4 regions of the Staphylococcus felis genome follow, and region 2 is predicted to be linked to each of the others. Evidence: predicted binding sites of a transcription regulator. Region 2 holds the regulator's gene; each other region holds the start of a gene.
What was found. The regulator Rex, encoded in region 2, represses fermentation and respiration genes when NADH is low (regulators of the CRP and FNR family bind a similar motif). The targets are predictions, from matches to a motif close to TTGTGAAATATTTCACAA.

Region 1 (8,485 bases), 320 kb from region 2:
TTAAATACAATTATCGATTCCGTGGATAAGATTCGAGACACGGCATCAAGTCATGCGCGCACATTTATTATTGAAGTGATGGGGCGCGACTGTGGTGACTTAGCTTTATGGTCTGGTTTGGCAGTAGGAGCTGAGACAATTATTACACCTGAAACAAGCTATGACATGAAAGACATCGCCGAAAAAATCCAACATGGTATTGATCGTGGTAAAAAGCACTCCATTATCATAGTAGCTGAAGGTTGTATGACCGGAGATTCATGTGCATCTGAGTTAACGAAATACATTAATGTGGATGCACGTGTGTCTGTATTAGGTCATATTCAACGTGGTGGTAGTCCTACAGGGGCAGATAGAGTCTTAGCTTCTCGTCTAGGTGGATACGCTGTAGAATTATTAATGTCTGGTGATTCAGCAAAAGGTGTAGGTATTAAGGATAATAAACTCATCGCTACAGATTTTAATACAATCTTTAACGGAAGTTCAGAGGTTAAATATACACAACGCATGTTAGATTTGACTAAGGAATTATCGATATAATCTAGGAGGCATTATTTATGAAAAGAACAAAAATCGTATGTACGATTGGACCAGCTTCAGAATCTGAAGAAATGTTAGAAAAGTTAATGAGAGCTGGAATGAATGTGGCTCGTTTAAACTTTTCACATGGGTCACATGAAGAACATGCTGCACGTATCACATCGATACGTAAAGTTGCGAAAAAGTTAAATTTAAATATAGGTATTTTATTAGATACAAAAGGGCCTGAAATTCGAACGCATGATATGAAAGATGGCATCATTACATTAGAAAAAGGGTCAGATGTCATTGTAAGCATGTCACAAGTAGAAGGCACACCTGAGAAATTTTCTGTAACATATCCTGAATTAATTAATGATATTCATGTTGGTTCATTTATTTTATTAGATGATGGATTAATCGAATTAAAAGTTAAAGAAATTCACGAAAATAGTGGCGAGATTTTATGTGAAGTTTTAAACACTGGTGAATTAAAGAATAAAAAAGGTGTTAACTTACCAGGTGTTAAAGTAAACTTACCAGGTATAACAGAAAAAGACGCAGAAGATATTCGTTTTGGGATTGAACAAGATGTTGACTTTATAGCAGCAAGTTTTGTACGTCGTGCGAGTGATGTTCTTGAGATTCGTAAAATTTTAGAAGATGTCAATAATCAAAACATTAGTATTATTCCAAAAATCGAAAATCAAGAAGGTATTGATAATATAGACGATATTCTTGAAGTATCTGACGGACTAATGGTTGCTCGTGGCGATATGGGTGTTGAAATACCACCAGAAACAGTACCAATTGTGCAAAAAGACTTAATCCGAAAATGTAATAAGTTAGGTAAACCTGTCATTACTGCAACGCAAATGCTTGACTCAATGCAACGTAATCCACGTGCTACTCGAGCAGAAGCATCAGACGTTGCTAATGCGATTTATGATGGTACAGATGCTGTTATGTTATCGGGCGAAACAGCAGCAGGTGCATATCCTGAAGAAGCTGTTAAAGCTATGAACAGTATCGCTTGTGCAGCTGAACAAGCACAAGATTATAAAAAATTACTTTCTGACCGCACTAAACTAGTTGAAACATCACTTGTCAATGCAATTGGGGTATCAGTGGCTCATACAGCGCTCAATTTAAATGTTAAGGCCATTTTAGCATCAACAGAAAGCGGTAATACAGCACGTACGATTTCAAAATACCGTCCAAAGTCAGACGTTATAGCGGTAACACCATTTGAAACAACTGCACGTCAATGTAGTTTAGTTTGGGGTGTTTATCCTGTTGTACGTGAAGGAAATTATACGACAGACGAACTACTCAACAATGCTGTAGCAACTGCGATTGAAACAGAACGCGTTCAAAATGGTGATTTAATCATCATAACTGCAGGTGTGCCTACTGGTGAATCTGGAACAACTAATTTAATGAAGCTTCATTTAATCGGGGAAGATATCGCTAGTGGTCAAGGTATTGGTCGTTCATCAGTTTGTGGGCGTACAGTTGTAGCTGAAACAGCACAAGATCTTGAAGGCAAAGACCTTAGAAATGCTATTATTATCACACCTTCAGTAGATAATGAAATTGTACCGTTCCTTGATCAAGCTGCAGGACTTGTTACTGAAGAAGGGGGATTAACATCTCCAAGTGCCATCATCGGTTTAGAAAAAGGTATCCCTACAATTGTTGGCGTTAACAATGTAACAAAACAAATACCAAATGATATACTTGTTACAGTAGATTCTGCACAAGGTAAAATATTCGAGGGCTACGCTAACGTACTATAATCAAACATAAAGCCCAAACATTGAAGACGAATTCGTATAATATGCGCATTCGTCTTTTTTAATTCCTAATCATATCATGAGAAAAATAGCCTAGACAATGTTCTTCATGAAAGTTATTATTTTCTTCTCTATACATAATAATTGAAAATAAAATAATTTTAAGAGAAAATGATAAAAGATATATCCTAACTGCAGCATGCGGTATTACATAATATAAGCGTTAATCGACAAACATACAGTTGAATGATATGTTATTTTTACAATATTAGTGTTAATTAAAAACAAATCAATCGCTATCAATTCTTTTTATTGATATTGATAAATAATGCGAATGATGATGATAGTCTTATATAAAAGCGTAATTTAAAAATGATAAACCCTTATGTCATGCGATTTTTAGGATATATTTAGAAATTTACACACCATTAATGTTTGATAATTCAGAATTTAGGAGTTCTTAAAATGTTCACAAATATATATTTATTGGCTATAATGATATTGAAAGCCATTATAAAGAACGAATATAAAGTAAAGGGGAAATTATTATGGCAGAATTAAAGAAAGGTCTTGAAGGGGTAATCGCAGCAGAAACTAAAATCAGTTCTATTATCGATAGTCAGCTCACTTATGCAGGCTATGACATAGATGATTTAACTGAAAATGCTGAATTTGAAGAGATTATTTTCTTGTTGTGGAATTACCGTTTGCCGAATCAAAAAGAATTGACTGAATTAAAAGAAAAGTTATATAAATATATGACTTTGAATCCACGCATGTACAGTCATTTTGAAGAGTATGCGACGGATGAAGTTCACCCAATGACAGCATTACGAACATCAGTATCTTATCTTGCACATTTTGATGAACATGCTGATGACAATGATGAAAGTGCATTGCAAGAACGGGCGATTAGAATTCAAGCTAAAATAGCATCGCTAGTGACGTCATTTGCACGCGTACGAGAAGGAAAAGAGCCTGTTAAACCAGATGCATCATTGAGTTATGCAGCGAATTTTCTGTATATGTTAAGAGGGGAAAAACCTACTGATGTAGAGGTTGAAGGATTTAATAAAGCGCTAATTTTGCATGCTGACCATGAACTAAACGCTTCAGCATTTACAGCGCGTTGTGCAGTATCATCACTATCAGATATGTATTCAGGAATTACTGCAGCTGTTGGTTCATTAAAGGGACCTCTACATGGCGGTGCGAATGAACGAGTAATGAAAATGCTAAAAGAAATTGGTTCAATTGATAATGTTGAACCATATTTGGAAAAAGCATTTGAAAATAAAGAAAAAGTGATGGGCTTTGGTCACAGAGTATACAAAAACGGAGACCCAAGAGCGAAGTATTTAAAAGAAATGAGTCGTAAAATAACAGAAGAAACAGGTCAAAAAGAACTATTCGAAATGTCAGTTAAAATTGCTGATATTATGAAAGACAAAAAAGGACTGCTTCCAAATGTCGATTTCTTCAGTGCGACTGTCTATCATAGTATGAATATTGAATATGATTTGTTTACACCAATTTTTGCAGTCAGTAGAACAGCTGGTTGGACAGCGCATATTCTTGAACAATTAAGAGACAACAGAATTATGCGTCCTCGTGCAACTTATGTTGGTGAAGTTGATCGTAAATACACATCAATTGATGAACGTTAATTATAAAATGTTTAATCATAAAAGCTATTAGTGGAGGTATTCAAACGATGAGTGAAAAAATTATAAAAACTGAAAGTGGATTACAAGTACCAAATGAACCTATTATCCCATTTATTATTGGTGACGGTATAGGCCCGGATATTTGGAGTGCAGCAAGTCGCGTTATTGATGAAGCTGTCAAAAAAGCATATAACGGTGACAAAAAAATAGCGTGGAAAGAAGTTTTAGCAGGTCAAAAAGCATTTGATGAAACTGGAGAATGGCTTCCAGCAGAAACTTTAGATACGATTAAGTCATATTTAATCGCTATTAAAGGCCCACTTACAACACCGATTGGTGGGGGGATTCGTTCTTTAAACGTTGCTTTACGTCAAGAATTAGACTTGTTTACATGTTTACGTCCTGTAAGATGGTTCCAAGGTGTACCATCTCCTGTTAAACGACCAGAAGATGTTGACATGGTGATTTTCCGTGAAAATACAGAAGATATCTATGCTGGTATTGAGTTCAAAGAGGGTTCTGATGAAGTTAAAAAAGTCATCGAATTTTTACAAAATGAAATGGGAGCTAAAAATATCCGATTCCCTGAAACGTCAGGAATTGGTATCAAACCAGTTTCTAAAGAAGGAACTGAAAGACTCGTTCGCTCAGCGATTCAATATGCTTTAGATAATAACCGAAAAACTGTGACGTTAGTGCATAAAGGTAACATTATGAAATTTACTGAAGGTGCATTTAAACAATGGGGTTATGATTTAGCTGAAAGAGAATTCGGAGATAAAGTGTTTACTTGGCAACAATATGACAAAATCGTTGATGAAAAAGGTAAAGACGAAGCAAATGCTGCTCAAGATCAAGCGGTTAAAGACGGTAAAATTGTAATTAAAGATTCAATTGCTGACATTTTCTTACAACAAATTTTAACTCGCCCAGAAGATCATGATGTAGTTGCGACAATGAATTTAAATGGTGATTACATTTCTGATGCTCTTGCTGCTCAAGTCGGTGGTATAGGAATTGCACCAGGTGCCAATATCAACTACGAAACAGGACATGCCATTTTTGAAGCGACTCACGGTACAGCACCAAAATACGCAGGATTAAATAAAGTTAATCCATCGTCTGTATTACTTTCAGGTGTGCTTATGTTAGAACATTTAGGTTGGCAAGAAGCTGCAGATTTAATCACGCAATCAGTTGAAAAAACGATTGCTTCAAAAGTAGTAACGTATGATTTTGCTCGTTTAATGGAAGGTGCGACTGAAGTTAAAACATCTGAATTTGCAGATGCATTAATACAAAATTTGTAATAAATCTATAGCTTAATCAATTTCGGATAAGATTGCCAAAAAAGGTCAATCTTATCCTTTTTTTAATATAATTATCAAGTTGTTAATCAAAGGGCTTAAATATTATCAATTTAAAAGAGAAATTGAATATAACTTTAACTTTATGTAATGATTGTATTAAGATACTGTAAAATCACTTAATGACATATGATTTTTAAGTTGATTTTAAGTTATAATGAAGAAAAAGATGATTAGGAGGTAACGTCATGGCTCAAAGAGTGCTTGTTGTTGATGACGAACAATCCATTGTTACATTATTAAAATACAATCTTGAACAAGCAGGGTATATTGTGGAAATTGCTCAAGATGGTGAAGAAGCGTTAATAAAAGTTGAAGAAACAAAACCAGATCTTATTGTATTAGATGTTATGTTGCCTAAAAAAGATGGTATTGAAGTGTGTAAGACTATAAGGTCTGACAAGAATCAAGTCCCTATATTAATGTTAACAGCTAAAGACGATGAATTTGATCGTGTTTTAGGTCTTGAGCTAGGTGCGGATGACTATATGACAAAACCTTTTTCGCCAAGAGAAGTTGTTGCACGTGTTAAAGCGATTTTGCGACGCTCTTCATATACACAAGTTGCAAATAGCTCCGAACAAGATGAAGATATTGTCATTGGGGCGATAAGAATTCGGCCGGACTTCTTTGAGGTGTATCGCAACGATGAATTGCTTGAGCTGACTCCTAAAGAATTTGAACTATTACTCTATCTAGTTGAAAGACAAGGACGTGTTATTACTAGAGAGCATATGTTAAACTCAGTTTGGAACTATGAATTTGCAGGGGATTCTCGTATAGTAGATGTACATATAAGCCATTTGCGTGATAAACTTGAAGAAAATCCTAAACAACCTCAATTTATTAAAACGGTTCGTGGTTTAGGCTATAAATTGGAGAGACCTAAATAAATGCTTAAATTTTATCATAAATTATTAATAATACTTACAACAATTACTGTTGTAAGTTTTCTTCTATTAGGATTTATTGTACATAATGCGATTTATACCATCTCAGTTGAAGATCAAAAAAATGAATTAACGAAACAATCACAACAAATTCTGTCATTACACTACGAAAATAATGATGCTCGAATTCAACTGTTGTCTGATATTTATAAAGCTAATATGCTTATCATAGAAGGCAATCGTAAATATAAGTTTAATTCGAGTGATAATTATTCAATAGAAAAACGGGAACGCGAAATCACTAATCAGTTATCGACAGAAACAAGTGCCTATATTTTAAATGGTAAAAAAGGGGAGTATTTATTCGGTTATAAGAATAATGACGTTACAATATTAATTAGTGGTAAATATACAATGGTTTATAACTTGCAATTAGAGTTTTGGAAATATCTCATCTTGGTTGGGATGTTTATCATTGCGCTCATATATTTTTCAGTGCGTTATATTAATCGTACATATATTCAACCGATTAACGAGGTATCATATGCTGCATCTTTATTAACGGAAGGTAACTATAAAGTACGTGTACCTGAGAGTAGTGTCAAAGAAACAAAAGATTTATATGTCACTATCAATGTTTTGGCAAGACGATTGGAAGCGCTAAATCGTGCGCAAAAAATTCAACGTAATCGATTAGTGACAACCTTAGAAAATATTCCAAGCGCAGTATTAATGATCAATAAAAATGGAAAGATTGTAGTCGCTAATCAAACGTACTATGAAATATTTAATCAGAGTGACAATGTTGAAAACAAAAATTATCAACAATTTTTAAATGATACTTTAAAAAAACTGGTAGTCGAGGGATTCAGAACGGAACAGGCTGTTCATGGTCAAGTTGAACTTTATGTTAATAATATACATCAAAAGTTTTTTGATACATCTTGTGTTCCAATCTTATCTCGTACAAGAAAGAAACTTGAGGGTATGGTCGTTGTTTTACATGATATCACTAAATTAAAAAAACTCGAAAATTTAAGACGTGATTTTGTTGCGAATGTTTCTCATGAGCTAAAGACGCCGATTACATCAATGAAAGGATTTACAGAGACATTAATTGACGGTGCTAAAAATGATCCTGAATCTCTAGACATGTTTTTAGGTATTATTTTAAAAGAATCTAACCGAATTCAATCATTAGTAGAAGATTTGTTAGATTTGTCTAAGATTGAACAGACTTCGACTTTAGAAAAACATCAGATTAATTTATCACAGGTGGCAGAATCGTCGTTGTCAGTTATCAAACCTATTGCTGATGATAAATTCATTACCTTGAAAAATGCGGTTCAAAAAAATGTTTTAGCAATGGCTGATGAAAATAAAATATCACAAGTCATTGTTAATCTATTGTCAAATGCAATTAACTATTCTTCTCCGCATAAAACCGTTACTTTACGTGTATATAATGTAACGAATAGCCAAATTATTGAAGTGATTGATGAAGGCATCGGCATGAGAGAAGAAGATAAGTATAGAATATTTGAACGATTTTATCGTGTTGATAAAGCTAGAAGTCGTGATTCTGGAGGTACTGGACTCGGTTTATCGATTACTAAGCATATCGTTGAAGGGTATGGTGGCCATATTGAAGTTGAATCTGAACTAAATGTTGGATCTACATTTAGAGTGATTTTACCAAGCTAGTTTTTTAGGTGCGTTTTATATTTTAATACATGGTGGCTTAATATAGGTTGATTATCTATTTTAAGTCGCCTTTTCTTGTACAAGTGACTTAAGGATAAGTACCACAATGGCATATGATATGGATAAAACGAGTTCTGTGATAAAATATAAACAAACGGTGTTGGAGGGAAAAGCGTGGATAAACTAATTTTAATTGATGGTAATAGTTTAAGTTTTAGGGCATTTTATGCGTTGCCATTATTACAAAACAAAGCAGGTATACATACGAACGCTGTATACGGATTTGCTCGATTACTCGAAAAAATATTGAAAGAGGAAAAACCCTCACATTTTCTAGTCGCATTCGATGCTGGAAAAACGACATTTCGTCATGAGACTTATCAAGATTACAAAGGAGGTCGCCAAAAAACACCACCAGAATTAAGTGAACAATTTCCATATATTCGTCAATTACTAGAGGCGTATCAAATTCAAAGTTATGAGTTAGAAAATTATGAAGCGGATGATATTATTGGAACGTTGAGCCGTGAAGCAGATGAGCA
Region 2 (8,485 bases):
GTGTTGTAGTTAGTGTATTAATACTTATATTATGTGACTTTATTTCTACATTATTTTATCAGTATATTTTAACTTTTAATCTCAATTATTATATTGTTCAAATATTGTATGCTGCTGCTTTTATGTTTGCTAGTTTTCTCATTGCATTTGCGTTCAGAAAATTAATGAATTTATTAAAATTATCATGGTTATACGTTAATCGAATTTATTTATTATTTTTATTTGGTTTACTTGTAGTTTTCTTTATCACGATTTATTTTTATCGTCCTACGTCCGTAAGTAGCCTCGATGATATGTTAAGCATTGCTTATCTTGTTATGTTGTATTTCCTTGCATTTATCTCAGTCATCACCCTTGTAACAATTAGTGTAGCAAGAGAAATACGTTATCGCCGAAGTCAAAAAGAAGTAGAAGACTACTACAAATATACACTTCAAATTGAAAAAATTAATAATCGCATGCGTAAGTTTCGTCATGATTATATTAATATTCTTTCGACGATGTCTGAATATTTACGTGAAGAAGATATAGAAGGACTTAAACAATATTTTAGCGACCATATTACACCGTTAAAAAGTAATTTCGAAATGAACACTTTACAACTGAATGGTATTGATCAATTAAAAGTCCGTGAGATTAAAGGCCTTATAACAACAAAAATCTTACAAGCTCAAGAAAATCATATCGAAATCAGTGTTGAAGTTGCCGATGAGATTACACAAATTAATATGGAACTGATTGATCTCAGCCGTGCTTTAGGTATTATAATGGATAATGCTATTGAAGCTTCACTAAATATTGAAAATCCAATGATTCAAATCGCTTTCATTAAAACTGATAACTCTGTTTTAATCATCATTATGAATAAAGCACCTAAAAATTTACCAAAGTTACATACTTTGTTTAAAGAAGGCTTTTCAACTAAAGGAGGCAACCGTGGATTAGGGTTATCGACTTTAAAAGAGATTACCGATAATACTGAAAACGTTTTGCTTGATACGACCATTGAGAACCAATATTTTATTCAAAAACTTGAAATTATGAATGAAGAGATGTAAGGAAGTGATGATACATGAAAATACTGATTTGCGAAGATGATCCAAAACAACGTGAACGAATGCAACAAATTATTGAGAATTATATTATGATTGAAGAAAAACCAATGGAAGTTGAAATTGCAACAAATGATCCATATGAGATTTTAGAAGCTGCTAAAAATATGTCAGACATTGGCTGCTATTTTTTAGATATTCAACTTGAATCTGATATCAATGGTATTAAGTTAGGTAGTGAAATTAGAAAACATGATCCTGTTGGAAATATTATTTTTGTAACAAGTCACAGTGAGTTAACATATCTCACATTTGTTTATAAAGTAGCCGCACTTGACTTTATTTTTAAAGATGATCCTGACGAATTGCAAACGCGTATTATTGATTGTTTAGAAACTGCATTAAAACGTTTAGACTTATTAACAAAAGACAATACCATTGAAACATTAGAGCTAAAGCGCGGTAGTAGTTCTGTTTATGTCAATTATGATGAAGTGATGTTTTTCGAGTCTTCTCCAAAGTCTCACCGTTTAATCGCACATTTGGACAACCGTCAAATTGAATTTTATGGTAATCTCAAGGAACTTGCACAACTTGATGACCGCTTCGTCCGTTGTCACAATAGTTTTGTTTTAAATCGACATAATATTTCACATGTTGACTCTAAAGAACGCATCGCTTATTTTAAAAACGACGAGTATTGTTATGTCTCTGTTCGTAATCTCAAAAAAATATAAAATAGTAAGGATTCTCGACAATCGCTAGTGGTTTTCAAAATGGTTTTCCCAATTTTGATCTCCTATCATTTTGTCGAGAATCCTATTTTTATAATTCTATGCTTTTCATATTGTATTTAGACATTTTTAAATAAACTTGCCCAGAATCAGTCGCCACTCTAATTTTGTTAGCATTTTCACTTGGAAAAATACGTGAAGTAAGGACACGTTCACCTTCATTACAGAAAATTTCGATGCTTGATGTATCTACAAAAATGCGCAGTTGATATAATTCAGTTTCCAAAGTTGCTTTCCTCTCTGTACCTTTGACAGGTATCGGCAATGCACCACTATCAAAACGTTCAAGTGATATTTCTTTTGTTAAACTATTATATCTGATGACTGTATGTTCATTTTTAGAAGCTCTCAACTGAAATTCAATTGCTGATGCTTCATTTTCGAGTATGTCGACAACAAGTTCATATTGCTTCCCTTCGTATGGATGCAGTTGCTTGAAAAACTTATTCGCATAGCCAAGCGCCGTTTCTTTTTCTTCTCTTAATTTTCTTAAATTCATATGTGGTTTTTGCTTTAAGATGCCACTTTCAATCGTTAACGTTCTAGGTAAAGTTAAACAATGTGCCCAACCTTCATTGTCAGTGGGATATTCTGTATCTGGAAGTCCCATCCATCCAATTAAAACACGTCGTCCCACTTCATCTTCAAACGTCTGAGGCGCATAAAAATCAAAACCATTATCTAAAGTTTGAAATGAACCGTGTGAAAATTTGAGTGTGTCAAAGTCCAATTCTCCTATGATATAACCACTTAAATATTTATTCTGAAATTGCTCTTCCTCTGAATCTAGCGCTCTAGGACAAAATAATAGTACATCTTTACCATTCAATTGAAAGAAATCTGGGGATTCCCAAAATGACCCAAAGTTTTCTAAATCTGTCTCGATTTCTCCTACAAATCTCCATTCGCTCTCTGGTTGCTCTGCTTCATAGAGGACTACACAACCAGTTAAATCATCTCTTTGAGCACCTATAATTGCATATAATTTTCCATCTCGTTTAAATACTTTGGGAAAACCAAAATTTTGCGTATAGCCTTTTGGAGGATGAGGAATTGCAGGTGGATTTAATTTTTCAACTTTACCATTATTCATTTTGGCAACAATTTGGCTGCTTTGACGATCCCAGTCTTTTGTTCGATGATTACCTGTATACATCACATAAAGGTTATTTTGATAGGTAAAAGCACTCCCACTATAGACTCCGTGGCTATCATATGCTGAATCAGGCTTTAATAACATACCTTCTCTATGATATTCAACGAGATCTGAACTTGTATAGTAATACCAATACTTCAAACCATGTACTGCCCCAAGTGGAAACCATTGATGCGCAATATGATACTGTCCATTTGTATAAATGAGACCATTGGGATGATTTAAAAGCCCTGACAACGGTTGTATGTGAAATCTTTGACGATATTTAGAAAGACCCACCTTTTCTTTTAGAGCTTCAAATTCATGCTGTGGCATTGATTCTATTGGTCGATACCGTTGATCACGACTCCATTGTTCCATTAACCATTTCCTCCTATACTTATCACAAGTTGATTTGCGTATGAATTTCGTTAAATATACCTCAATGGTTATTTTATCATATTCTCATCCTTTCATGTCATGCTCCTTAACTTCTACATTCGTTTTTCTTATCAAGAGAAATAGTTGGTTATCGTGGCATTCGTATCAAAAAATTCAATCAAAACCTCCTTAAAATTAAGCTTTAAGGAGGCCTGTCATAGTTATTATACTTTTTGGACTGTTATCGTCCATGATGCATCATCGAGCTGTTCAAAATGGTTGATGGGATAATTTTGTTCTGCTGCCCAATTCGGGATAGATTCAGTCGCTTGAGTACAATCAAAATCAATTTTGAGCTCATCTCCAGCGCTTAATTCCTCCATTTTCTTTTGAGCTTCTATTAATGGAAATGGACATACCATTCCTACTGTACCTAATTCATAAATCATATTGTATCCTCCTTTTTTTATGATACACTTACAGATCGTTGAGCCGATTGCACACGTGCTGCTTTTAATGGTTTAACAAATAAAAAGTAACTCATAAACCATGTTCCTAATATCATAAAGGCTAATGCTAACCAGCCTTGCCAAGATAAAGCTGCCGTTGCAACAAGACCATTACCAATAGAACATCCCCCTGCAACTGCTGCACCAAATCCCATACATGCACCACCCAACGCACTGTTACGAATGGTCTTTTTATCAGGTAATCTCCATTTAAATTCGCGTGATCCTCGTGCTGCTATATATGATCCTACAAAAATACCTAAAACTAGAAATACACCCCAATCTAACACCGACACATCTCCTGTCGTTAGAAATTGAACAATATTCGCTGATGGTGTTGTTATCCCTAATCCACCCGCTCTACCTGTAGATTCGCTCATTGGCCATGCGATTAATGCAATGAGACCAATCGCAATCGCAGCAACGAATGGATGTATACGCTTTTCAAATAAAAGGTGACGTATCCCTGTATAACGCGACTTTAATTTTGGAATCGCAATGTTTGATTTTGGCTTACGAAGCGTTTTAACGACGACAAATAATGTAATGCTAATAAGTACAATCAACCATATCCAACCGGGGATTCCAGTTGAAGATGCCATATCAGCGTTGGTAACAGTCGTACTATTGATTTGATCTTTTAGTGGCAATAAAATGCCATATTTGGAAACCGCGGCCAAAAAACCATACATCGCTAATGCTATCCAACTGCCAATTAGCCCTTCACCAGCTCTGTAGTATGTACCAGTAGCGCATCCACCAGCTAGTATTATACCGACACCAAATATAAAAGAACCGATTATCGTACCAATAATGGGAAATGTTCCATTATCAATATGAATAACGCCTGCAGTGTTAAGCCCGTATATGCCAATAGCTTGTATCGTAATCGCAATTAAAAGTGCGTAAAATATTTTATTATTTTTTTGCACGTACATATCTCTAAATCCGCCTGTCAAACAAAAACGAGTACGTTGCATTACAAAACCTAATAACACCCCTACAATTAGTCCACTTATGATTGTCCAAATCAAATAAACCCCTCCTATATCCGATTAACATTATATGAATTATAGAATAAATTATCCCTTTTGACAAGGCCATTTTAAAAATGGATGCTACTATTTACTTTTTAATTCAAACATAAAAGATTCGTTTATTATATGGGGCGTTCTTCAATTCTATTTTTGAGCATCTTTAAAATAGTGGCAAAAAATTATAAGAGGATAAAATTTTTAGAAGCTATTTATGATAGAAGGATAATAATAAACTTAATAGATTAAAAACTTTGTATAGAGTGGTTTACAGAAAAGCATTCATACTCGTTTTGATCGGAAAGAATGACTACAGTTAAGCACTGATATATTTAACTTAAGGAATATTAGCCTCATTTATGAGTACATACAATATAATTGAGCCATACTCCAATAATAAAACTCCCTTCCCAATATTTAAATGTTCCTCAGAAATCGGGTCATCTTTTTCCAATTGATGGCTCGATTTTTTGCATAAAAATAACGAGACTTATCCGGGGCTAAAGTGTCATAAACTTATATCATTTGTCATTAACGATTAAGTTTATTCACGACATTAGTGTATGCGTTATGACAATTTTTATTCTGACTAAAGGCCCCTATATCTCGCGTTCTTTTAATATACTTTTTTATTGAGCAGATAATTATAACCTAGTATCGCCCGTTTACTGTTGCTTTCCATAATTTTTCATAAAGAATAATAATGATTGTAATTCAACACCTAGATCAATTTGGTGAACCTGAACATGATTAGGTGTCACTACGCGTTTAGGTGTGAAATTAAGAATTCCTTTAATACCTGATTTTACTAAATGATCAGTAACTTCTTGAGCTACGGCAGCTGGTGTTGTAAGTATCATTACCTCAATACAGTGTTTTTGAATAACTTCTTCAATTTCTTCCATAGATTTAACTTTGACATTACCGATTTGACTCCCTATAATATTGGGATCAATATCAAACGCCTCAGTAATAGTCATATCATCATGAATTGAGAAGTTATAACTAATTAAAGCCTTACCTAAATGACCTACTCCAATGACACCGATTTTAATAATATCTGCATCGCTCAATTCAGATTTAAAAAATTCTAATAAACTATCTATATTATAGCCATACCCCTTTTTTCCTAACTCACCAAAATACGAAAAATCACGTCGAATTGTTGCAGAATCAATATTTAACCCTTCACTAATCGCTTTAGAGTTGACTCTATCTTCACCTTTAGCTTTTAAAGTGTTAACAAAACGATAATATAGCGGTAGACGTTTTAATGTCGCTCTCGGAATTTTGTTTACCTCTTTCGCCATTTGCAAACCTCCAAATCATTTTCAGATATTTGTGATAAACTTCACAGTATATACACTTACAATTATACCCGAATATAACTAGTAATAAAACAGTAACTATTTTATAGATGAATCATTTATTGTAAAATATAATATTGAGAGGAGTATGCCTAATGATATTAATGCAATTGAATCAAATCTCAAAATCCTTTGATGGCGAAACGATTTTTGAGAATGTTCATTTTGAAATTAAAACTGGAGAGCGTATCGGCATAGTAGGTCGTAACGGTGCGGGAAAATCAACACTAATGAAGCTGATTGCCGGTGTTGAAGGATACGACGAAGGACATATTTCAAAAATTAAAAATTTACGCCTCGGTTATTTGACACAACAAATGACTTTAGACACGCAAAATACCGTGTATGAAGAAATGTCAAAACCATTCGTGTATCATCAATCTTTAGCAGATAAGATGCAAGTCGAAGTTGATTGGTTAAGTCAACACGTTGATCAGCACGATACAACTGCGTATCGAGAACACCTCCAACGTTATGAAAATATCTCAAATGAATTTGAGAAGTTGGGCGGTTATCAAGTGGATAGTAAGATTAAAACTGTTTTAAATGGGCTTAACTTCTCTGAAAAAGACTACCAACGACCGGTGAATGACTTTAGCGGTGGACAAAAAACCCGATTGTCACTTGCTCAAATGTTATTAAGTGAACCTGATTTATTATTACTAGATGAGCCGACCAACCATTTAGATATGGAAACGACACAATGGCTTGAAGATTATTTGAAATTTTTCAAAGGGGCCATTGTCATTATCTCACATGATCGTTATTTTCTAGATAAAATAGTAACACAGATTTACGATGTCTCTCTTGGTGAAGTGAAGCATTATGTCGGTAACTACGAAAAGTTCATTCAACAACGTGATCAATACTTTCAAAAGCGCCTTGCAGAGTATGAACGTCAACAAGCTGAGATTAAGCGACTAGAAAATTTTGTCGACAAAAATATTACAAGAGCTTCTACAAGTGGAATGGCTAAAAGTAGACGCAAAATGTTAGAAAAAATGGAACGTATCGAAAAGCCTATGCTTGATGCAAGAAGTGCCGATATAAAGTTTGACTTTCAACGTAATACGGGAAATGATGTTTTCCATATCCGTCAGCTTGAGATTGGCTACGATTCCCCTATTACATCACCTATCAATTTAGAAGTCACTAAAGGGGATCACATCGCTGTAATTGGGCCCAATGGTATTGGTAAATCTACGTTTATTAAAACTTTAGCTCAACGCTTACCAATACTATCGGGCGAAATCATACCTGGCGCTAATTTGAAGATCGGCTATTATGATCAAAAGCAAGCTGAATTTTCTTCTAACAAAACGATTTTAGATTATGTCTGGGATCAATATAAACATATGCCTGAAAAAGATGTTCGAGCTGTGCTAGGTCGATTTTTGTTCACTCAAGACGATACAAAAAAAATTATTCACGACTTGTCTGGTGGCGAAAAGGCACGTCTACAACTTGCTTTATTGATGTTAGAAGAAAATAATGTACTGATTTTAGACGAGCCGACTAACCATCTTGATATCGATTCTAAAGAGATGCTTGAGCATGCGCTTTTAAATTTTGAAGGGACTCTTATTTTTGTTTCTCATGATCGCTATTTTATTCAAGCACTTGCCAATAAAATATTTGATTTAGATCATAATGGTGGCACTGCTTATTTAGGGCATTATCAGTATTACTTAGATAAATTAGAAGAGCAGCATGCACTTGTAGCACACCAACAATCCCAAACACCTGAATTGAAGACGCATCAATCCAAAGCAACAACACCCGAACACTCAGACTATCAAGATCAAAAAGCCATACGCCGAGATAAACGTAAAATTGAACGTCAAATCGAAGCATTAGAAGCTGAAATTTCACAATTTGAATATCAAATTGAAGCAATAGACCAAAAAATGGTCGATGATACTATTTTAAATGATTATGAACAATCACAATTATTAGCTGACGAGCGAATTGAAATCGAAGCCCAACTAGATCAAATCTTATCCAATTGGGAAGCATTACAATTAAAATTAGCTGATTACGAGACATAAAAATTTAACATGCACAACCGTTGCTGTAAACACGTTTTTCCAATCAGTCATGTTACCGGTAATCGATGTTCAATGAGTGACTTCTTAAAAGAGCCTAACAGATTAGCAAAAGTTAAAGCGTCATTTTGCTAACTGTTAGGCTCTCTTTAAAGTCAAAATGGATTT
Region 3 (8,485 bases), 840 kb from region 2:
AAAGAATTATCACTATAGATGCATTAAGCTATACAACTCTCACCATTGAAAACAACTAAAATCACGAACAAATAGTACTGTATTAACTAAAGACAAGATGCTCAACTTTTTTGGAAAGAGAATGAATCGTCTACACTTAATTGGACATATTCTATGAGAATAGATATTGTTAATTTAAGAAAGTAGACGATTTTATTATAACAAGAGAAAGAAGAACATTTAGTTTAGCATTTAAGTTACAAGTGGTTAGACTATATGAAATTGTACGTGCGTATGATTTAACACCTTAAAAAGGAATAATCAGAGCCAAAAACATGGTGGCTTAGAATTAGAAGATATAATTATAGATACGTTTAATTCGAATCTAAAATAATTTAAATGAAAATAATATTTGAAGCGGAGGGGAAGTTTTGAATTTTGAAAACTCTGAATTTTACACTAATCGTTTAAAAATAAGATCCTTAAATACTTCAGATTATAACTCGTGGTATTTAGGTTTTTCAAAAAGACAAAAATCAAAATATAAAAGTGTCAAAATGTACTGAACCCCAAAAGTTGTACTTTGGTTTAGTATACGATTTCAAAGGTTTGTTTCCTATATTGTGTAGGAGACAAGCCTTTTAATTTTGCTTTAATTCTTGTATTGTTATAAAAATTGATATATTTATGAATTGATTGTTCTAATTCTTGGAATGTTTCAAATGATTGTCCATAATACATTTCTTGTTTTAATAACCCAAAGAAGTTTTCCATTGAGGCATTATCTAAGCAATTGCCTTTTCTAGACATACTTTGAAATACATCATGTTCTTTTAATGACTCAATATAGTTTCTATTTTGATAATGCCATCCTTGATCTGAATGAATTGTCATTCGATAAAAAAGTTGCGGTCTCATTGCTAGTAATTCAGTTAAAGGTTCAATAACAATATCTATAGTAGGACGCTTTGATATACGATAACTTAAGATTTCCAAGTTATATAAGTCCATAAAAGGTGATAAATAGGCCTTTGTTCCATCGCGTAATTTAAATTCTGTAATGTCTGTAACCACTTTTTGATAAGGTCGATCTGTATTAAAACGACGTTTTAATATATTTTTAGCTACTTTACCTATAGTTCCTCTATAAGAATTGTATTTTCTTGTTTTATGCTTAAATTTCGTACATGTTAAATGGTGTTCTTTCATAATTCGTCTTACTTTCTTATGATTGACTGTCATTCCTTTATTAGCCAATGCTTGAGTAACTCGACGATAACCATAAGTATAATCACTTTCTTTACAAATTTGCTTAATAGATTCAACTATATCTATATCTTTTTTAGGTTTTTTGAAACGTTCAAGCCAGTAGTAGTACACGGATTTAGCTATTTCTGTAACTTCAAACAGAAGGCTTAACCCAAATTGATACATTTCATGTAATTCTTTAATGACCTTTACTTTTTCGGATGTTTGCTTCCGTAATGTTGGGTCAAGCGTTGTAACTTTTTTTGATAAGCGATACCTGCTTTCAACATTTCATTTTCATTTCTAAGTCTTTCTAATTCTTCGCGTTCATCTTCTTTTAATGGTAAATGATTATCTGGTTTAACTTTTGTCTGCTTTCTTTTCATTTTAGAAGGACGTCCTCTCTGTTTATTGTCTAAACCGAGAATACCTTCTTCATTAAATTTACGCTGCCAAACGGCTAACATAGCTGGATTAGAAATTTTAAAGTGATTGGCTGTTTCTCGATAAGACAATTTATTTTCTTGTCTAAATCTTAAAACAGATACTTTAAAATCTCTAGTATATTCTTTATTCTGCAATTTTTTATCTAATCCTTTTGGTCCAAATTCCAAATACTGGTTAACCCATCTTTGAAGTATAGAATAATGAGATAGACTATATTTTTTAGCTAATCTCTCATATCCTAAACTACTATTTAAATATTCCTGAACTATTTTTAACTTGATTTCAAATTTATAATGTTTACCCATAAAAATGCACCCCATAAAGTTAGATTTTTTAGTCCAACTTTTGGGGTGCACATCAAAATCAAATTTGCGTTTTTGATTTTACATATTTTTGCATACTTATTTCACTTTGAAAAAGAATCTATAAAAGTATTGCTGTTAACATATATAAGCTTATAGGAAGTACATATCAGCATAGGTGTATGTGTATGATGATGCTAATTACAATTACAGCATCATCATTGGAATTTCATTATGTTACTTCCGTTGCACGAGAATGTTTTGACTTAATGAATCAGGACCACCCATAAAATAGGTGATCCTGGTTAGCTGGAATAAAATAATTTTCTTCTGAAATCACTATTCCTCTATTTCATTTTTTATAAATAGTTACTCATATTTATTTAAAGTTTCGCCTAAGATTTTTAATCCATCACGAACTGTTCCTTCGTTTTGAACAGGTGTGATGTCTTTACCGTGTGTATGCACATTACCTTTGACTTCTAAGCTTTCTACTTCAGCTCCATCTAAAATACTAATACCGATCGCTGATAGTTGTTTAATGACACCTTTTACAAGTGACTCACCAGTGCCACCATATGTTTTAATATCTTTATGCACTGTGATACGACCTACTGGTTTACTGATTTGAATACCTACAGCTCCGTCACCGTGAGTTTCAATCAGATCTAAGTCTAATTTTTTAATCGTACCATCATAGTTATTAATACCACGTGCACCTGTTCCTTTAGTACGAATAGGCGCTTGGATATCTAACGCATCGATATCACCAAAGTTTACAAAGCCGATACCACTTGTACCTTCTGATTGTACTTCATCCTTTACGACCCACTCTTTAACATAGCCCCAGTTATCGAGTACCATATCATTAAAGCCATACGTTTTAGTCAATCCTTTATTTTCAACGCGATCTACATACGCATTTGTAACTGTGAATACACCGCCTGAGATACGGTTGGCAACACCTTGAGTTAATAATCCGTTTGTGTAAACATTATTAGTAGTGATTAATTTTGAATAAATTTTCGCATCATCTGTACCTGATACAAATACACCACTACCATTAACTGGCTCACCTTCACGGCCTACCGATACCTCTCTCACTTCAGCATCAAAGCGAATATCTGGTGTACGGTTCCAAATTGTAATACCCCCTTGGATAACTGTTACACCAAATCCTTGAGGCCCTTCTTCTTTGTGAGTTACATTTGCTTCAACAACATCTACATTTTCGACATCTACTTGAATATCGCCTTTTGCGTCGTCAGCGATTAATGTAACTGCACCATAAGTTGTTACATTATTCAAGACATATTTACCTTGTGCACCTGTTCCATCAAAGTACACTGCATCATTATCTTTATTAGTGCGTAATGTAATATTTTCAATCGTATTATTAGTAGATAGACCCACTAATTGACCTTCTCCTGAAATTTCAATTGTAGCATCTTGTCCTTTTAATGTGACACCAGGTTGTAATACAAATTCACCTTCTAAAGCAATATTTTCTGTTACGATAATCTCGTTGTTTTCTGTATTTGCTTCTTTTAAAGCTTGTAAATCTTTTACTTCAACCACTTGAATCACTCCTTAATTATTTTGAAAAGTTATTGTGTTATAAAAATTATACCACTATCATTTTTAAAATACAGTGATACGCATTCACCACTTCTTTACCCCTTTATCTATAACATTAACATATCATCCAATCGTTCACTTTTGTGACAATTTTGTGAAATAAAACTCTTTCTATTGTGATTATATTCACATTATAATATAATTTAAATTGTTAAGAGATATAATAAGTATACTTAAAAATAACTAAAGAAAGAGCTATTTCGGGAGGTACTGTATTATGGTTAAATGGTTACAACAAAGTAAAATTGCGAGTATTATTTTATTATTGCTTCGCTTATATTTAGGATTTGGCTGGCTAAAATCTGGATTCGGAAAGGTTATGAGTGGAGGCTTTGATGCAGGGGCTTATTTGCAAAATGCAATCGATAATCCTGTTATGTCAGAAGCGGGAGTTCAATATCCAGTATTCACTTGGTTTTTAGACACTATCGTTTTACCAATGACACCTTTGATTAATATTTTGATTCCAACGTTAGAAATCCTGACAGGACTGTTTTTAGTTTTAGGCTTATTCACTACTGTCGGTTCATTTATCGGTTTAGGATTAAACTTTATGTTCTTGTTTGCAGGTACCGTATCTGTCAACCCATTATATATTTTAATTGGCATCTTCATCTTTATGGGGGGCTTTAACAGTGGTAAAATCGGCATCGATTATTATTTAAAATCTTTATTAAGTGCTAAGTTCTTCCAATTTTTCAATTACTATCCAAGACTTCAAAAATTTGAAGATACACACTAATCCAATATATCGTATCTATACTATAGAGGCTAAAACATACATCCTAAAATAAATAACGCTAAGATGATTATAAAAATTCGTCTTAGCGTTTTCTTTTATGATAAAACTTTGTATGAGATGACTTCGTTTATACATGTAATCACCGACTATTATACTAAAAAAAGACACTTTCGTATCATTTAATTCATCACTACAAAAACTAAATTAACGAGGTGTATTATGCATAAAGATTATAAATTACACTTCCAATAGAAACATCCATGTTGATTCCTAATCATGATTGACCACGATATGTGAATGATAGGAAACAATACCCGAGAATGCATTTAAACACCCTCGTGGTACGACTAGACATATCATTAAAGGAAAAACTTCGAAATTTTTCGTAAATGCTTACGAAAACCTCGAAGTTTTTCGATTGCTGATACATATCAGACTTTTTACTTGTATTATTTGGAAGCTAAGTAGCCTGTTGGATTCACTGCGTATTGATTTCCAATACCACCTTGCATGCGTTGGAAATGTAAGTGAGGTCCTGTAGAGTTACCTGTATTACCAGATAATCCAATTTGTTGACCTTCAGACACTGTGTCACCTTTTTTCACATTTAATTGACTCAAGTGCATGTACCATTGATAGTTGTTTGTACCTGCTTCTTGAATAGTGATTTGGTTTCCACCACCATAATTACTCCATCCGCTATCGATTACTCGACCGTCTGTGAAAGAATATACAGGTGTTCCTACAGGCATACCGTAGTCAACACCATAATGCGCTCCACCGCCATGATATTGGCCATATGGTTGCCATTGTGGATATTTATTCAACCATCCAGCTGATCCTGTTGCTTTAGATGAAGCAGGCTTAATATTAGCACTGCCATCATTTTGTGAGCCATTAGTTGTCGGCGCTTGTACTGTAGGTGCTTGACTAGCTGTGTTGTTACCATTTTGCGTACCATAACCTACTTGATTTGTATTGTTTGCTGACCAATGCGTTGTATTATTTTCATCAGCATTGTAACTTTCACTATTATATGAAGATTGATACGGTGTCACGTAGTCTGATTGACCAATATAACCTTGATAGCCATTCGCTTGAATGGATTCATGTGATTGGTTTAATGAGTAATCGTTATCAGTTAAATAATAAATATAGTGTGTATGACCTTCTTCATCTACATATTGTGAATAATACGCGTCATTTTGAAACATTGAAGGATCCCAATTACCATCTAAAGTATGATGACGGTTTCCTAAATTATCTATTGTGACATAATCATGTGTCATTTCTGAATAAGTTGTGTTATAAGATGTAATCCATTGTGCTTGTTCTGCAGCATCTGCTTCACCTTGGATAGCAATACCAGCAGTAACTAAACCTAACGTAGCGATTGTAGCGGTTGTTAATTTTTTCATAAAAATAAGTCCTCCCAATTTGTATTGCATTATTGACTAAACAAATACTAGCACATTTAAATATAAAAATTGACTATGTAAACAACTTTACTCTTTTTTGTAATCAACCTGTAAAAAACTGTAAAAATATACATATATTATTACTATATATACTTTTTTACTTATCATTTCTCACGATAAACTTTGAAAATATCGGCCATTTGGAGTATTTTATTACGAATTCGAAGTTTTATCTTGATATAATTATTATACTTGATATAATAGTTATCGTTGTTAACATTCACTAATAGAAAGGAACTTTTAAAATGACTAAATTACTTTATATTACTGCACATCCCCTAAGCGAACTTGTATCAGCTTCTATGGCTGCTGGTAAAGCATTCTTAGATTCATACAAAGACGCTCATCCTGAAGATGAAATCGTACACATCGACTTATTTAAAGAAGATATCCCTCAAATCGATGCTGACGTCTTCTCTGGATGGGGCAAATTACAAAATGGCGAAACATTAACAGAAGAAGAAAGTCGTAAAGTGAACCGTTTAGGTGAAATCGTTGATGAATTTATCAACGCTGACAAATACGTATTCGTATCACCAATGTGGAACTTATCATTCCCTCCAGTATTAAAAGCCTATTTTGACGCTGTATCAGTTGCTGGTAAAACATTTAAATACACTCCAGAAGGCGCTGTTGGTTTATTAACAGACAAAAAAGCCCTTCACATTCAAGCGCGTGGTGGACTCTATAGTGAAGGACCTGGAACTGAAATGGAACACGGTGATCGCTACATTAAATCATTAATGGGCTTCTACGGTGTCCCTTCATACGATACTGTTATTATTGAAGGTCACAACGCCGCACCTCAGAAAGCAGAAGAAATTAAACAACTTGCAAATCAAAAAGCAGTAGAAATGGGACAACAATTCTAATTTCTCAAAAAGACTTAAGTTAAAAAAATAGCAAGAAGGCATTCATTCACATGAAGCTTTCTTTCAAATAAACTAGTCATACTAATTTAGGAAGTTAAACAATTTATTGTTGATTAACTTCCTTTTTTCATTGTTAAATATGTGATTTCTTGAATAAAAAAGTGACACAAATTATTGTAACTTTCATACTCAAAACCGTGCCTTTTGATACACATTATGTTACGTAAAATTAACTAAGTATTGAGTTTTACAAATCAATATGCCACTTTACGAGCAAAACAATATAGCTAAGCAGTTCAAAAATCGATAAAACACAGTAATTCCGTAAAATTCTACTTATTTATAATTATTGTACACTCTACTTTAATATACAAAAATCCACCCTAAACTTCTTCATTCTTAGTAAAGCTCATTTAATAATGATTAATATCTATACTTATCTACCTCTTCTTTTACATAACCAATAAAGCTAACTGCATACGCCATTTCATTTTTACCTCTGATTGTAATATTAGCATTAGTGTTGTTCATTCCTCCTGGATTAATACCTATCACTTTATTGTTGTTATTCAATATTGGAGAACCTGAGTTTCCTTTTCTAATAATGAGTTTTGAATAAAATTGTGGATCGTCACTATTAACATTACGGATATAAAATCCCTCTGATTTATATAACTTATACCTATTGTCTCTTTCAAAATTACTGCCTAAAAATTCTTTAGCTGGATAACCATAAGTAGTAATTCGGTCTTTAAATTTCATATCATTAATATCTTTTTCATTTGCTATTTCTAAAGGTTTAACTTTATCCGTTAGTTTCTCCTTTGTATGCACAATAGCTACATCAACACCTTTAATCATTTTGATATCTTTTATATTAAATACATAAGGTATATTACTTCCGTTTCTAGATGGCATGAACTTTAAATTACTCACATTTTCTGCATCATATTTTGTTTGGTTTCGAGTTCCAAACCCTTTTTCTACTACATGATTATTGGTTAAAAGTGTATAATCGTCTACTACAAATGCTGAACCATAAACTTTATTTTTAGTATTTGATAAAATACCGATACCACTAATTGATTCATCAATTTTATCAATAGCCTTTATATCTAAATCATTATTACTGATTTCCTGAACTAATTGCTGAGCCTCCATGATACCTGCATCTCTATTATTCACAACTTTTTCCAAATATGAATCCGCATTAGCAATAGAACTTGATGTTACAAATGAAAAAACAATAATTGATATTAGTAGTTTTTTCAATCTTATATCCTCCCTGTATATAAATTATCTTCATCAATCAAATAATATGAAAAATAGCGATGTTGTTTTCAATCTTTCTAACACTTCATCGCTATTTCTTCGTTTATGATATAACTGTTTCTATATAATAATAATCATCTTTTCCGATTTCCATATTTTCTGATCCATATGTTTTCATCATATTGATAAAATGCTTAAATTCTTCTTCGTTTAAAAATCTTGGTTGCCAGAATGTTTCTAAGTTATTCCCATAGATAGGATAAAATCTGAGTTTAAGAGGTTGATTTTCTTCTAAAATGAGCTGGGCAATCATGCTATATGCTGGCACAAATCGCTTATTGTATTCACCATTACTATTAAACACGCCATTACCAATACTATATGCTACTGTAGTATGGCCTATTTTTTCTACCTTTTGAATCATGTGTGCACCATGACCAATGATTAGATCTGCACCTGCAGCACTCAATTGCTCTGCATATTCGACTTGTAATGGATGAACACTCT
Region 4 (8,485 bases), 1.1 Mb from region 2:
ATAGGATTTTACCCATCATACTAATGATATGTTGTGTAATGGGGATATTACTTGCATTCGATGGTCCATCTGTTCATGCAGACGAACTAGTACCATCAAATCAACAATCTGGTGAAACTGTAGAAAAGGTTGATACAGTTATACCCAAATCTCAAGCTGATACAGAAAGTCAAGTGACTGAACAAGATACAACGACAGAACTTTCTAATGACAATCCAGAGCAATCATCAAAAGTAAATGCACTCAAAGCAAATCAAAACCAAGAGATAAATAAAATCGAATCACAACAAGATAATGTTAAGCAATCAGAAACAGTACCGTCAATAGAGCCTGAAGACACAGCGCAAAATACTGATTCAATGAAAGCTGAAGGTGCACAACAACCAGCACTGCGAGCTACTACACAATCTGAAAATAGCAATCAAGCTCATGATACGAAGCGTACGATTTTACATACAAATGACATACATGGGCGAATGGTGGAAGAAGATGGTCGTGTCATTGGGTTGCCTAAACTTAAGGCAATCAAAGAACAAAAGCAGCCTGATTTAATGGTTGACGCGGGCGATGCATTCCAAGGATTGCCTCTTTCGAATCAATCTAAAGGTGAAGAAATGGCTAAAGCAATGAATGAAGTCGGCTATGATGCGATGGCAGCTGGAAATCATGAATTTGACTTTGGTTATGACCAATTGAAAAAATTAGAAGGGATGTTAAACTTTCCAATCTTAAGTTCTAACGTGTATAAAGACGGAAAATTATCCTTTAAACCTTCAGTCATCATTGAAAAAAAGGGTTTGAAATATGGTGTAATCGGTGTGACGACACCCGAAACCAAAACGAAGACAAGTCCTGTAGGGATTAAAGGCGTGACATTTACAGATCCATTAAAAAGTGTCATACGTGAAATGGATAAGCTCAACGGTCAAGTGGATATTTTTGTTATTTTATCTCATTTAGGCATTGATGAAACGACGAAAGAGGTATGGCGTGGTGATTATTTAACGAAACAGTTAAGTCAGAATAAAAACTATCAAGTCCCTATTTTTGTCATTGATGGTCATTCACATTCTGTACTACAAAACGGTGAAACTTTTGGACATGATCTCCTTGCACAAACTGGTACAGCACTTGCAAATATTGGCCAAATTACATTTGATTATCATGATGCACATGTTGAAAATGCGAAAGCGTCATTGATTTCAGCTGAAGATGTCAAAAATGTCGTTCCTAATGCAGCATTACAAAATCAAGTGGAACAAGCTAATAAGCAATTTTTAGCGGAAACATCAGAAGTGATTGTTCCAAATCATACCATCGATTTGATGGGAGAACGTGAAGCGGTTCGTACAGGTGAGACAAATCTAGGCAATGCTATCGCTGATGCTATGGAGGCATATGGTCAAACTGGATTTAGTCATCCATCAGATTTTGCAGTTACGAACAGTGGTGGCATTCGAGCATCAATTAAAAAAGGAGAAGTTACCCTTAATGACATTATGACTGTTTTGCCATTTGGTAATACAATTGCACAAATTCAAGTTAAAGGAGATGATGTTCTAAAAGCCTTTGAACAAAGTCTAAGTGCACAAGTTGTAGAAACAAATGGTCAAAAGCAACTCGCTGCTAGTGGTGGGTTCCTTCAGATTTCTCGTTCTATTCGTGTTTATTATGATTTAGACCAAGAACCTGGGAACCGCGTTCGTGAAGTGCAATTATTTAATCATCAAACAAATCGATTTGAACCACTTGATTTAAATCGAACATATTATGTTGCGACAAATGATTTTACCGCTTCAGGTGGAGATGGCTATGATATGTTTATCGGCCCTCGTGAAGAAGGGGTATCTCTTGATAAAGTTTTTGCAGATTACTTGAAGGTGGCAGATCTTTCGCAATATGATACGACACAACCAGTTCGTATCATTAATGGTGTACCCGAGTCAACATCTCAAAATACATCAGAAGGGCAGCCTGAAATCGAGAAGATACAAACACATCCAAAAGTCGAACAACAACAGATTGGACAGGCATCAGGATTTTCAAACGATAGCGCAACGCAACAAACAAATACTTCTCATTCAGTTGCAACAATATCTAATTCTCATCTACAAGCGTTAGGCAATGCTTCAGAAACGTTGAACGTGGCATCAGGAAAAATGATGCTATGGGATAAAACGATTACTGAATCAAAACATCATTTGCAGCTTACATCAGTAGACGAGACATTTAGCAATGAACACTCTACAGCTCAAAAGAATAATCATGCGCGTGTTGACGTTTTACCTGAAACAGGAACGAATGAAGCAATACCACTAGGATTAGGCCTTATGATGATAGGTGCAGGTATGGTCGTAGTGAGGTTTAGACGTCATCATTCACAAATTTAAAATGAAGTATCAGACTAGATTGACGCCATAGTTGAAGGTGTGCAATCTGGTCTTTTTTTGGAATGGCAAGCTTTTTGAGACTGGAAGTGGTGTTCAACTGTTTTGATAGGGATTCTCCTTAGTTAAATAGGCATTTCCCTAATATCGTGAAAAATTGAACAAAGGTAAAATAGTGATAACTAGGAAAGTCTATGGGAATGAGGAGGATAAAAATGGCAAAATTTGGATTAAATTTTTTTAAGCCAACTGAAAAGTTCAATGGCAACTGGTCAGTATTGGAGCATAAAAGCCGTGAATGGGAGAAAATGTATCGAGAAAGATGGAGTCATGACAAAGTTGTGCGTACGACCCATGGTGTGAATTGTACGGGATCGTGCTCTTGGAAAGTATTTGTCAAAAACGGTGTCATTACATGGGAAAATCAACAAATTGACTATCCAAGTTGTGGCCCAGATATGCCAGAGTTTGAGCCGCGTGGATGTCCTCGTGGTGCTTCTTTTTCTTGGTATGAGTACAGTCCATTGCGTATTAAATATCCATATATTAGAGGGAAACTTTGGGAATTGTGGACCGCTGCATTAGAAGAACATCAAGACCCTATAAAAGCTTGGGCCTCTATCGTAGAAGATGAGGACAAAGCGCGTATATACAAATCTGCACGAGGAAAAGGCGGCCATATTCGTGCAAAGTGGAAAGATGTCTCTCAATTAATTGCAGCACAATTAATTTATACTATCAAAAAAGATGGTCCGGACCGTATAGCTGGATTCACACCAATTCCTGCGATGTCTATGATTAGCTATGCAGCGGGCGCGAGATTTATCTCACTTCTAGGTGGAGAAATGTTAAGTTTTTATGATTGGTATGCTGACTTACCACCTGCTTCACCACAAATTTGGGGTGAACAAACAGATGTACCAGAATCAAGTGATTGGTATAACGCATCCTATATTATGATGTGGGGATCAAATGTCCCGTTAACACGTACGCCAGATGCACACTTTATGACGGAAGTTCGTTATAAGGGCGCAAAAGTGGTTTCTGTAGCGCCAGACTATGCCGAAAATGTCAAGTTTGCAGATAACTGGCTAGCCCCTAATCCAGGTACCGATGCGGCATTAGCACAAGCAATGACACATGTTATCTTACAAGAATTTTATGAAGACCAACCGTCGGAAATGTTTATCAATTATGCGAAACAATATTCAGATATGCCATTTATTATTCGCCTTGATCAAGATGATAACGGTTATAAAGCTGGACGATTTTTGCGTTCGAGTGACTTTGGAGGTACGACTGAAAATAGTGAGTGGAAACCAGTTGTGATTGATGCAAACACCGACACAATTCAAGTTCCAAATGGCACAATGGGACAGCGCTGGGAAGAAGGTAAACAATGGAACTTAAAGCTTGAAAATGAAAATGGTGAAGCAATTGACCCTGCCATGACAGTTGCGAATGGAGCACACAGCATTGAAACGATTCAGTTTCCATATTTTGATAATGATGGGAATGGAATTTTTGAACGTCCTATACCAGTTCGTCACGTTAAACTAGCGAATGATGAGGACGTATTAGTGACTACAGTTTACGACTTAATGGCAAGTCAATACGGTGTTAAACGCTTTAATCATGTGCTTGAAGCAAAAGGATTTGATGATACTGAATCGTTTTATACACCAGCATGGCAAGAAAAAGTAACTGGTGTTAAAGCCAACGTGATTACACAAGTGGCACGAGAATTTGCTCAAAATGCGATTGATACAGGTGGCCGCTCTATGATTATTATGGGTGCGGGTATTAATCATTGGTTCAACTCAGATACGATTTATCGTTCAATCCTTAACCTAGTGATTTTATGTGGATGTCAAGGCGTCAATGGTGGCGGATGGGCACATTATGTAGGTCAAGAAAAATGTCGTCCAATTGAAGGATGGAGTACGATTGCTTTTGCCAAAGACTGGCAAGGTCCACCACGTCTACAAAACGGGACAAGTTGGTTCTATTTTGCAACGGATCAGTGGAAATATGAAGAATCAGGTGTTGACCGATTAGCCTCTCCTTTAGCGGATAGTATTAAATTGCAACATCCAGCAGACTATAACGTTTTAGCAGCACGTAATGGCTGGCTGCCATCTTACCCGCAATTTGACCGCAATAGTTTGTTATGGGGAGAAGAATCGCGAGACCGCGGTGAATTTACAAATGAAGCGATTTTAAAACAAGCGATTGAAGATGTAAAGACACGTCAAACTAAATTTGCTGTTGAAAATCCAGGATTACGCAAAAATCATCCGAAAACCTTATTCGTGTGGCGTTCAAACTTAATCTCAAGTTCGGCTAAAGGTCAAGAATATTTTATGAAACACTTACTTGGAACAAAATCTGCGTTAATGGCTGAACCTAATGAAAAAGATAAGCCTGAAGAGATTGAGTGGAGCGATGATACTGTTGGAAAGTTAGATTTGCTTGTATCGCTTGATTTTCGTATGACGGCGACACCTTTATATTCCGATATTGTGTTACCTGCAGCAACATGGTACGAAAAACATGATATTTCATCTACAGATATGCATCCATTTATTCATCCGTTCAATCCGGCTATTGATCCATTATGGGAGTCGCGTTCAGATTGGGACATCTTTAAAACTATTAGTAAAACATTTTCAGAGATGTCACGTGTGCATTTACGAGGAACGTTTAAAGATGTTGTGACGTCTCCTTTAGCGCATGATTCAAAGCAAGAAATCTCTCTTGCATACGGTAAAGTCTATGACTGGACTAAGGGAGAAGTTGAAGCTATACCAGGAAAGACGATGCCAGGATTTGCAGTTGTTGACCGTACGTATACAGATGTTCACGATAAGTTCATTTCAGTCGGACCATTACTTGAAAATGGCAAAGTAGGAGCCCATGGCGTGAGCTTCTCTGTTAAAGAAGAGTACGACGAATTACGTAGCATGGTCGGAACATGGGATGATGATACGGTGAAAAAGAATAAGCCACGTATTGATACAGCGCGTAAAGTGGCAGATGTCATTTTAAACGTATCATCAGCATCTAATGGACGTGTATCTCAAAAATCATATGAAGATTTAGAAGCACAAACAGGAGTGACACTGAAAGATATTTCCGCAGAACGAGCATCCGAGAAGATTACATTTTTAAACATTACATCTCAACCTCGTGAAGTCATTCCAACAGCGGTATTCCCAGGGTCTAATAAACAAGGGCGTCGCTATTCTCCATTCACTACGAATATTGAACGCCTTGTACCTTTTAGAACATTGACAGGTCGTCAAAGCTACTACATCGACCATGAAGTCTTTTTACAATTTGGTGAGGCATTGCCTGTATATAAACCGACATTACCGCCAATGGTATTTGGTACAAAAGATAAAGAAGTCAAAGGTGGCGTAGATGCACTTGTGTTGAGATATTTAACACCACATGGGAAATGGAATATTCATTCAACGTATCAAGATAATCAACATATGTTAACACTTTTCAGAGGTGGGCCTACAGTATGGATTTCAAATGAAGATGCGGTACAACATGATATTCAAGACAATGATTGGTTAGAAGTTTATAACAGAAATGGCGTTGTGACAGCGAGGGCTGTCGTTTCTCATCGTATGCCTAGAGGGACAATGTTTATGTATCACGCACAAGATAAACATATCGAAACACCGGGATCCGAAATATCTGGAACGCGAGGCGGGTCACATAACGCTCCGACACGAATTCACTTAAAGCCGACACAATTAATGGGAGGATATGCACAGATTAGTTATTCATTTAACTACTATGGTCCCATTGGAAATCAACGAGATGTGTATGTTGCAGTGAGAAAGATGAAAGAGGTGGATTGGCTTGAAGATTAAAGCGCAAGTAGCAATGGTATTAAATCTAGACAAATGTATTGGGTGTCATACGTGTAGTGTGACCTGTAAAAGTACATGGACAAATCGACCTGGTGCAGAATATATGTGGTTTAACAACGTCGAAACAAAGCCAGGTATTGGCTATCCAAAAAGATGGGAAGATCAAGATCATTATAAAGGGGGATGGACACTTAATAAAAAAGGTAAGCTAGAACTAAAATCTGGCACACGTATTAATAAAATTGCCTTAGGTAAAATATTCTACAATCCTGATATGCCAGTGATTAAAGATTATTATGAGCCTTGGACGTATAATTATGAACACCTTACGACTGCTAAAAATTCAAAGCATACGCCTGTTGCTAAAGCGCATTCAGTCATGACGGGTAATCGTATGGATATTGATTGGGGACCAAACTGGGAAGATGATTTAGCAGGTGGTCATATAACAGGACCACAAGACCCTAATATTCAAAAAATTGAGGAAGACATCAAATTTAATTTTGATCAAACGTTTATGATGTATTTGCCGAGATTATGCGAACATTGTTTAAACCCAAGTTGTGTCGCATCATGCCCTTCTGGAGCAATGTATAAACGAGATGAAGATGGCATTGTACTCGTAGACCAAGATGCATGTCGTGGTTGGCGTTACTGTATGACAGGTTGCCCATACAAGAAGGTTTATTTTAATTGGAAAACAAATAAAGCTGAAAAATGCACATTCTGTTTTCCTCGAGTTGAAGCAGGTATTCCGACAGTATGTTCAGAAACATGTACAGGTCGCATGCGCTATTTAGGCGTATTACTTTATGATGCAGATCGTGTACAAGAAGCAGCCTCAGTAGAGAATGAGCAAGATTTGTATGAAAAGCAATTAGATTTATTTTTAAATCCATTTGATGAAGATGTAATTGAACAAGCTGAAAAAGACGGTATTTCACAAGATTGGATAGAAGCAGCTCAAAATTCGCCGATTTATAAATTAGCAATTGAATATAAATTAGCGTTTCCACTTCATCCTGAATATCGTACAATGCCCATGGTTTGGTACTGTCCGCCGCTCAGTCCAATTATGAATTATTTTGAAGGTAAAAATTCAACTCACAACCCTGATGCCATCTTCCCAGCGATTGAAGAGATGCGTCTACCTGTTCAATATTTAGCTGAACTTTTTACTGCGGGCGATACAAAGGCAGTCAAAGGGTCCTTACAACGTATGGCAATGATGAGAAGTTATATGCGTGCAGAAAATACAGGACGAAATTTTGATATGTCGCGTCTTGACAGAGTCGGGTTAACAGAAAGACAAGCCAAAGATATGTATCGTTTGCTAGCGATTGCGAAACATGAAGACCGATTTGTGATTCCTACTTCTCATAAGGAACAATATATGGACACGTATGCTGCTCAAGGAAGTCAGGGATATGGTGGTGAATATTTTGGAGCGAATTGTGATGGCTGTGGCGTTCCTGTAGGTGCTGGTGGTAAAACGGGACAAGAAATATACAACGATAATTTCTATGGAGGGATTTTCCGTGATTAACCTCGAAACTTTAGAATACTACAAAGACACATTAGGTTACATGAGCCAACAATTAAGTTTTCCGGAAAAATTAACATTTCACCCTCAAACATTTGATGAGATATTCAACGAGGCGCACCCTGCTTATCCTCACGTGAAACGATATCGCGAGTTAATGTATGAAAAGAGCTTATCAGAAATTAAAGCGCTCTATACTGATACATTTGACTTTAACAAAAAAACGACATTGTATATGACTTTCAATAAGTTTGATACACAAAAAGAGCGAGGACAAATGCTCGCAAAACTTAAGGTATTATACGAAATGTTCGGGTTAGAAATGCCGTCATCAGAGTTATCAGATTATCTACCTTTAATGTTAGAGTTTTTATATGCTGTCCGTTTAGATGGAGATGCACGTGCACAAGAAAATATGCAATTACTTATTATGATTATTGAGGACGGTACTTATCCAATTATGAAACATTTAGAAGAAAAAGAAAATCCGTACGGTTATTTAATTCGTGGACTCCGTGAAACGTTAAAACACTGTATTGTACAAGACAATGAGGTGATCGGGCATGTTTAATCAATTTTTATGGGTGATATTTCCATATCTTTGTCTTGCAACCTTTATCATTGGTCATATTGCACGATATCGATTCGATCAATTTTCTTGGACTGCT

Region 1: a site for Rex is predicted at 2,773-2,790, ahead of C7J90_RS10020 (citrate synthase). Genes of this name have one in related genera too.
Region 3: a site for Rex is predicted at 3,729-3,746, ahead of C7J90_RS03860 (DoxX family membrane protein). Genes of this name have one in related genera too.
Region 4: a site for Rex is predicted at 2,535-2,552, ahead of C7J90_RS05055 (nitrate reductase subunit alpha). Genes of this name have one in related genera too.

Annotation. Positions count from the first base shown of each region.
Region 1 is NZ_CP027770.1:2,132,744-2,141,228, reverse strand. It holds gene pfkA (6-phosphofructokinase) at 1-540, shown strand, start outside; gene pyk (pyruvate kinase) at 558-2,318, shown strand; gene C7J90_RS10020 (citrate synthase) at 2,864-3,982, shown strand; gene icd (NADP-dependent isocitrate dehydrogenase) at 4,030-5,292, shown strand; gene C7J90_RS10010 (response regulator transcription factor) at 5,538-6,242, shown strand; gene pnpS (two-component system histidine kinase PnpS) at 6,243-7,943, shown strand; gene polA (DNA polymerase I) at 8,118-8,485, shown strand, end outside.
Region 2 is NZ_CP027770.1:2,451,645-2,460,129, forward strand. It holds partial or broken gene agrC (quorum-sensing sensor histidine kinase AgrC) at 1-1,058, shown strand, start outside; gene agrA (quorum-sensing response regulator AgrA) at 1,073-1,789, shown strand; gene C7J90_RS11735 (sucrose-6-phosphate hydrolase) at 1,878-3,362, opposite strand; gene C7J90_RS11740 (sulfurtransferase TusA family protein) at 3,587-3,811, opposite strand; gene C7J90_RS11745 (YeeE/YedE family protein) at 3,829-4,905, opposite strand; gene C7J90_RS11750 (redox-sensing transcriptional repressor Rex) at 5,571-6,215, opposite strand; gene C7J90_RS11755 (ABC-F family ATP-binding cassette domain-containing protein) at 6,368-8,320, shown strand.
Region 3 is NZ_CP027770.1:811,848-820,332, reverse strand. It holds gene C7J90_RS03880 (hypothetical protein) at 1-18, shown strand, start outside; gene C7J90_RS03875 (IS3 family transposase) at 568-1,413, opposite strand; gene C7J90_RS03870 (transposase) at 1,437-1,979, opposite strand; gene C7J90_RS03865 (hypothetical protein) at 2,346-3,554, opposite strand; gene C7J90_RS03860 (DoxX family membrane protein) at 3,832-4,356, shown strand; gene C7J90_RS03855 (M23 family metallopeptidase) at 4,806-5,774, opposite strand; gene C7J90_RS03850 (FMN-dependent NADH-azoreductase) at 6,080-6,706, shown strand; gene C7J90_RS03845 (trypsin-like serine peptidase) at 7,130-7,978, opposite strand; gene C7J90_RS03840 (CapA family protein) at 8,082-8,485, opposite strand, start outside.
Region 4 is NZ_CP027770.1:1,106,331-1,114,815, forward strand. It holds gene C7J90_RS12240 (5'-nucleotidase C-terminal domain-containing protein) at 1-2,390, shown strand, start outside; gene C7J90_RS05055 (nitrate reductase subunit alpha) at 2,603-6,274, shown strand; gene narH (nitrate reductase subunit beta) at 6,264-7,820, shown strand; gene narJ (nitrate reductase molybdenum cofactor assembly chaperone) at 7,813-8,388, shown strand; gene narI (respiratory nitrate reductase subunit gamma) at 8,381-8,485, shown strand, end outside.